One region of the Glutamicibacter protophormiae genome, then DNA from elsewhere that is predicted to be linked to it. Evidence: riboswitches for the same ligand, from Rfam matches in the RefSeq annotation. Region 1 holds a riboswitch; each other region holds the start of a gene.
The links. Region 1 has a riboswitch for S-adenosylmethionine ahead of JQN66_RS01425 (ABC transporter substrate-binding protein). Riboswitches for the same ligand answer to the same signal wherever they lie in the genome.
Positions count from the first base shown of each region.

Region 2: another riboswitch for S-adenosylmethionine. It lies ahead of JQN66_RS04730 (bifunctional o-acetylhomoserine/o-acetylserine sulfhydrylase); the one in region 1 lies ahead of JQN66_RS01425 (ABC transporter substrate-binding protein).
Region 3: another riboswitch for S-adenosylmethionine. It lies ahead of JQN66_RS16175 (acyl-CoA dehydrogenase family protein); the one in region 1 lies ahead of JQN66_RS01425 (ABC transporter substrate-binding protein).

Region 1 covers NZ_CP069806.1:283,249-285,442, forward strand. Annotated here, with positions in the region: gene JQN66_RS01420 (SDR family oxidoreductase) at 1-352, opposite strand, end outside; SAM riboswitch class I at 896-987, shown strand; gene JQN66_RS01425 (ABC transporter substrate-binding protein) at 1,109-2,194, shown strand, end outside.
Region 2 covers NZ_CP069806.1:987,616-989,809, reverse strand. Annotated here, with positions in the region: gene JQN66_RS04730 (bifunctional o-acetylhomoserine/o-acetylserine sulfhydrylase) at 1-1,039, opposite strand, end outside; SAM riboswitch class IV at 1,129-1,247, opposite strand; gene JQN66_RS04725 (VOC family protein) at 1,421-2,065, shown strand; gene JQN66_RS04720 (hypothetical protein) at 2,129-2,194, opposite strand, start outside.
Region 3 covers NZ_CP069806.1:3,462,646-3,464,839, forward strand. Annotated here, with positions in the region: gene JQN66_RS16175 (acyl-CoA dehydrogenase family protein) at 24-1,235, opposite strand; SAM riboswitch class I at 1,284-1,375, opposite strand; gene JQN66_RS16180 (hypothetical protein) at 1,591-1,752, opposite strand; gene JQN66_RS16185 (alpha/beta fold hydrolase) at 1,818-2,194, opposite strand, start outside.

The sequences.
Region 1 (2,194 bases):
CGGCCAGTTTCAGCTGGCCGGTGCGCGCATTGGCGATGGATGTGTAGGCGATCAGCGACACATCAACACGCCGGGCGGCATTGACGACGTTCTCATGCTGCGGGATCCGGTGTCCGACATCGCTGCCGGAAATCAGCAGCAGCCGGTCGACGCCTTCGAGGGCCGCGACGAGCGTGTGCGCCGCGTTGTAGTCGGCGGCGCGGGTCTCCACGCCCTTGGCTGCCAGGGCTTCGAGCTTCTGAGGGGATCTGCCGAGCGCGACCAAGCTGTCCGCTGGGGCGCCCCGGGATAACAGTGCATCGATGACGAGGGTGCCGAGTTTTCCGGTGGCTCCGGCGACTGCGATCTTCATGGGGTTCCTCCGTTGGCTTCCGTGGACCCCAGCCTATTCGCAGAGGCCCGGGATCGTAAGGATTCAGCGGGTGAAGCGTTGTCGGTGTGGACCGCAGGGCCGCCCGAATCATGAAGACCTGCAGCCAGGGCCTGAATACAAGGAATTCCTTTCGATTCGATGGGCGTCGCCGCCAGCTGATATTGGCGTCCGGTATGCAAAGGGCGCAGCTGGTACGGAAAATTCTCCACCTGCATCAGCACTCGTCGAGCCAGAAAAACACTGGGGAGAACCGAGCCACTTGTGGTGCCGTTGCAGCAGGAGCTAAAACGGGCTCCCTGAAAGCTGGACTGCGGAATCAGGAGCAGGAGCCCAACCAGCCGTCGTCAAGTGTGCGCTTTGATCGGCGTCACATAACGCCACAAGGCAATTTGTTACGTCAAATATGGCGTGAAACTCGCGGGGTACCACTTTTTCCATGACTTCATGACGTATTCCTTACGTCACGCTTGGTCACATGCGATTCCGTGTTCGACACTGAAATTGTTCAAGAAATTGGACGCCACACCATCCAGAGCGACTGAGAGACCTGGCTCGTTGACGTCGCAGCAACCACCCGATAGCGGGATCGGTGCTAAGGCCAGGACCGATGGAGATTGCTAGATTTCGCAACGGTTCTTCAAGGGGAGTGCTCTGCCTTCCCTCGAATTCGCAACAACCGGATCGTTGAATATCAGGCGTAATCCTCGGCTCAAATACCGAGAGGAACTTACGAATATGCGTACTGCGCACCTGAGTTTGAAAGCGGCGGCACTTGTTGCCGTCCTGGGCCTGACCCTGACCGCATGCGGCGGAAATTCGACTACCGCAGCTCCGGCTGAAGGTGCTCCCGCTGCCGCCGGCGATCCGGTTGAAGGCGGTACCTTTACCTTTGCCGAAGTTACCCCGATTAACAACTGGCAGACGCAGGCGGCGCGCTTCTATGAGAAGGCAAACGTCCTGAACTCGGTCCTGGACCGCCTGACCTACTTCGATGCGGAGTCCGGCAAGCTCGTTGGATGGATCGCTGAGGACTTCAAAGCAAACAACGACCAGACTGAATTCACGTTCACCATTCGTGACGGGGTGACGTTCTCCGATGGATCCGCGCTGGACGCGGAAGCGGTCAAGCTCAACCTTGACGCGCTGGGCCTGGGCATCAAGGACGCGCAGGTCGCTCCGAACGTGGACTTCGGCGCCTATAAGTCGGCGGAGGTCCTCGGCAAGAACCAGGTGAAGGTGACGCTCAAACGTCCAGACGCCAACTTCCTGCGTGCCACCTCGTCCGTCGCAGCAGGCTTGGTTTCCCCGAAGACCTTGAAGCTGGATAACGCAGGACAGTCCGCTATCGCGAAGATCGTGGGCTCTGGCCCGTTCGTCTTCGAATCGGAAAAGCCGGACGAGGAAGTTGTCTTCACCAGCCGAGACGACTACGCGTGGGCACCCGAAACCGCAGAAAACCAGGGCGATGCCTATCTGGACAAACTGGTGATCAAGTACCTACCTGAGGTAGCCAGCCGCGCTGGCGCTGCGCAGTCCGGTCAGGTTGACCTTGTCCGCGGACTGCAGCCGGTGGACGAACAGGTGCTGGCAGCCAACGGGGGCCAAGTCTTCGCCGCGCAGGGTGTCGACCTGACCACCAACCAAGCTGCCGTGCGCATCGGTTCCGGCAAGCTGGAAGACGTCAAGGTTCGCCAGGCTCTCCAGATCGGTATCGATCGCCAGGCAATCAAGGACACCGTGCTGTCCGAGAGCTACGTGGTGGCCGGTTCGGTCCTGAACCACAAGGCCCCGGGCTTCGTCGACTTGTCGTCCGAAATCGCC
Region 2 (2,194 bases), 700 kb from region 1:
CCTTGGGGCTGTACTTGCGGCCGCGCTCGAACCACGGCGAGGATTCCAGGCCGGCATAGGCCACTGCCTCGACATCGGCGCGGGCTTCGAGCCAGTTGGCCACCTTGGCCGCGTTTTCCACGTGGCGTTCGATGCGCAGGGACAGGGTTTCCAGTCCCTGGGCAATCAGGAATGCGTTGAACGGGGCCGGAGCCGAACCCAGGTCGCGCAGCAGCTGCACGCGGGCCTTGAGGATGTAGGCCAAGTTGGCGCCGAGGATGCCGTTGACACCCAGGTCGCGGGCGTAGATCAGGCCGTTGTAGGACTCATCCGGGGTGTTGAAGCTCGGGAAGCGCTCCGGGTTCTTGGCGAAGTCGAAGTTGCCCGAATCCACGATCACCCCGGCGATGGCGTTGCCGTGGCCGCCGAGGAACTTGGTGGCCGAGTGGATCACGATGTCCGCGCCCCATTCGATGGGGCGGATCAGGTACGGGGTGGCCAGGGTGCTGTCCACCAGCAGCGGGACGCCGGCCTCGTGGGCGATCGCGGAGATGCCCTCGATGTCCAGCACGTCCTGGCGCGGGTTGGAAATGGTCTCGCCGAAGAACGCCTTGGTGTTCGGCTGGACGGCTTCGCGCCATTCCTGCAGGTTGTCCGGGTCGGAGACGAAGGTGACCTGCACTCCCAGCTTTTTCAGGGTGTGCTTGAGCAGGTTCTGGGTGCCGCCGTAAAGGCTGGGGCTGGCCACGATGTGGTCGCCGGCCTCGGCGATGTTCAGGATGGCGAAGGTGGTTGCGGCCTGCCCCGAGGACAGCAGCAGCGCGCCCACGCCGCCTTCGAGGTCGGCGATGCGGTTTTCCACGGCTTCTGTGGTCGGGTTGCCGATGCGGGTGTAGATCGGCTCCAGCTCCTGCAGCGCGAAGCGCGCGGCGGCGCTCTCCGCGGACGGGAAAACGAAGGACGTGGTTTGGTAGATCGGCAGGGTGCGTGCGCCGGTGACCGGGTCAGGGGTCTGGCCTGCGTGGATCTGACGGGTTTCAAACGACCAGTTGTTGCTCATGGCAGCCTCCAAAAGTTCCGTAACTATGGGGGTACACCACTGAACACACACCGCCGGGCAGTACCTCTAGGAGGTGTTGCCAGAGGGGTAACCCGCGCTTGTCCTCGACGCCGAATAGCTCAAGGGCCAGGTCTTCACCCGGGGCACCCCACCGCGGTTGGAGGGTTGCCGCCCAGTAAGCCGGGGCTTGTTACTGGGACTCATGACCTGCTTCCAGTGTGCCTGAGAATCGAATATTTTGACAACTCGCCGGCGCGGACGGAGTCTCAATCAGTCATATTCACGGCGATCCGCCCGGTTGCCGCACAGAATTCGAAGGACACGCGCGTCTTAGGATCGACTAAGTAGAGACTGGGATCACATTGTTGTCATGATTGGCACATGATGAGGCTAGATCACGTTACGTACGCATGCGGCCCAGACGGGCTGATGCCAACTGCTGAGAGAATTGCAGAGTCCCTGGGCCTGGAATTCGTCAAGGGAGGCGTGCATCCACGGTTTGGAACTCGCAATGTCATTTTCCCGCTGAAGCACAACCAGTACCTTGAGGTCGTCGAGGTACTGAATCATCCGGCCAGCCTCAAGGCTCCCTTCGGTCAGGCCGTTCGCGCCCGCTCCGAGCTGGGCGGCGGATGGATGGGTTGGTGCGTCTCATTGGACGACCTGAGCGGCGCAGAAGAACGCCTGGAACGCAAGGCCGTTCCCGGGAACCGCAAGTTCCCCGACGGCCGCGAACTGACCTGGCAGCAGATCGGCATCAAGGGGCTGATCGCGGACCCGCAGGTACCCTACCTGCTGCGCTGGGACGACGGCACCGAGGAACTGCATCCCTCGCGCGCGCTGGATCCGACCGGTGAGATCAGCGAGATCAGCATCGCCGGCTCCCGCGAGCGCGTGCTTGAATGGCTGGGACAGCCGGAGAACGTCAATCTCGGGCCGGTGACCACCAAGTACCAGGCACCCAACGGAACTCCTGGCATCCTGTCGGTGACGTTCAAGACCGGCAAGGGCACGGTGGTCCTCTAGGATTACCGGGCACCACACCAAAGGTAGGCGGGGACAACGGCGTCCCCACCTACCTTTGGTCCTTTAACCCGAAAGCCCGCGGCCGTCCTGGGAACCGGGCAGCGGCACCAGCTGGCAGTCTTCGATACC
Region 3 (2,194 bases), 640 kb from region 1:
GGTCCTTTCAGGCGGTGGAATGTTTAGGTGTACAGCGACAGCGGCTGCGATTCGCCGCGCAGGAAGTACGCGCCGACCTCGATCTTCTTGTAGTCCACCGGGTCGTGCAGCGAGTGCGTGCGCACGTTGCGCCAGAACAGGTCCAGCCCGACGCCGCTCTGGGTGGAGGAGGAACCAGTGACCTCGAAGATGCGGTTGGCGACCTCCACGCCGGCCTCGGTGGCCACGACCTTCAGCTCCGCGATCGCCACGGCCAGTTCCGCGCGCTGCGGCTGGGTGACCGCGCCGGCCAGCGAGAGCAGCGCATCGAACCTGCGGCCCAGCTTCTCGGCCAGGGCGGCGACGGCGGCGGTGCGGGCCTTCAGCTCGCCCACGGTGCGCTGGAACACCGGATCCTGCGAGTAGGTCTCCGCCGCTGAGAGGAACCAGGCGTTCTTGCGCCCCAGCAGGATCTGCTTGCCGCGTTCCAGCGCGCCCTCGGCGATGCCCACGTAGAAGTTGGCGAAGGCCAGCTGGATGCCCGGGGTGAGCAGGGTGGAGACCGGCTCGTCGGTGACCGGGCCCAGCACGTCGGCCGGCTCGATGCGCACGTTGCGGTACACCAGCGAGTTCGACGCGCTCAGCCGCTGGCCCAGGTAGTCCCAGTCGTCGACGATCTCCAGCCCCTGCGCATCGCGCGGCACCACGAAGGCCAGCAGCTCGCCGGTGCCTTCGACCTGGGCGTTCACGACGATCACCTCGCCCACCCCGGATCCGGTGGAGAAGCGCTTGGCGCCGTTCAGCCGGTAGCCGGCGCCCTCGCGGGTCAGCACGAGGGTCGGGTCCACCGGGTTGACCGAGTCGCCCCACAGCCAGCGTTCCTCCACGGTGCGCCGCCACCAGGCGGCCTGCGCCTCGGCCGGGGCGTAGAACGCGATGGAAGACTGGTTGATGTAGTGGTAGGCCAGCAGCTGGGAGATCGACCCGTCGGCGGCGGCCAGGATGCGGATGACCTCGAAGGCGGTCTCGAAGTGCCCTCCGGCGCCGCCGAATTCGGCGGGGGCCAGCAGGTCCAGCAGCCCTGCCTCGCGCAAGAGCCGCACCTCCGCGAAGGGCTGCGCGTTGGCGCGGTCGCGGGCCAGCGCGTCGGCGGCCAGGGTGCCGGCGACCTGGCGGGCGATGCCGCGCCAGTGCTCCAGTTCGGTCTCGCTGGCGGTGCCGGCGTAGGGGACGCGGGGCAGTGCGGTGACGGTCATGATCGGGCTCCTTGGACATCGTGTTCCGAGGGATTCCGGGGTTCCCGGGCTCCATCGAACCTGGCGGTAGCACTGCCTGCGGAAGTGCAGGTTTGCTGCGGCGTCGCGGAGCCAGGTCTCTCAGCCGCTCTGGATGGTGTGCACCGATTCAAGCACGCCCCCGGAGCGCTCGGGAACCGCGCCGTCACGCGGCGGAACGCACCGCAAGACGGCGTCATATTCGGCCGGCGCGCGGCGGGCCGGAGCGCCGAACATGTCGCCGCATGACGCCTGCGGGACGCGGTGTGCCGCGCGCCGGGCACGGCGAAACCTCCGGGCGGCGGGGCCATCCGGAGGTTTCGAAGGGTTCAGCGGGTCAGCGCCCGCGCTTCATGAAGGCGTTGACGTCGTCGCTGTTGAACAGGTCCGGAACGGTCCAGCCATCCAGGTTGTATTCGCCCATGCACTGTTCGACCATGCCGTTCATCAGGCCGACGGCGCCGGACTGCTTGGCGTGCATCAGCATCTCGATGCGCACGTTCTCGTGGTTGCCCGAGTAGCTGCGCTCTTAGAGCTCGTGGCGGCCGCCGAATTCGGAGCCGGCTAGCGGGAGAGGAAGCCCAGCAGCAGGTCGTTGACCTCCTTGGCATGGGTCCACAGCAGCCCGTGCGGCGCGCCCTCGACCTCGTGGTACTCGGCGGCCGGCAGCGCCGCGGCGAAGCGCCGTCCGGTGACGTCGATCGGCAGGATTTGGTCCGCAGTGCCGTGCACGATCAGCGCCGGCACGTCGATCTTGGGGATGTCTTCGCGGAAGTCGGTCACCCAGGTCAGCTGGGCGGCCACCGAGGCGTAGGGCGAGGCCGCGTAGGCCAGCGCCTTGTTCGCGGCCAGCGCCTCCTCGCTCAGCCGGCTGCCCAGGAACGTCTCGGTGTTGAAGAAGTTCTCGAAGAAGCCGGTGAAGAACGCATAGCGGTCCTTCT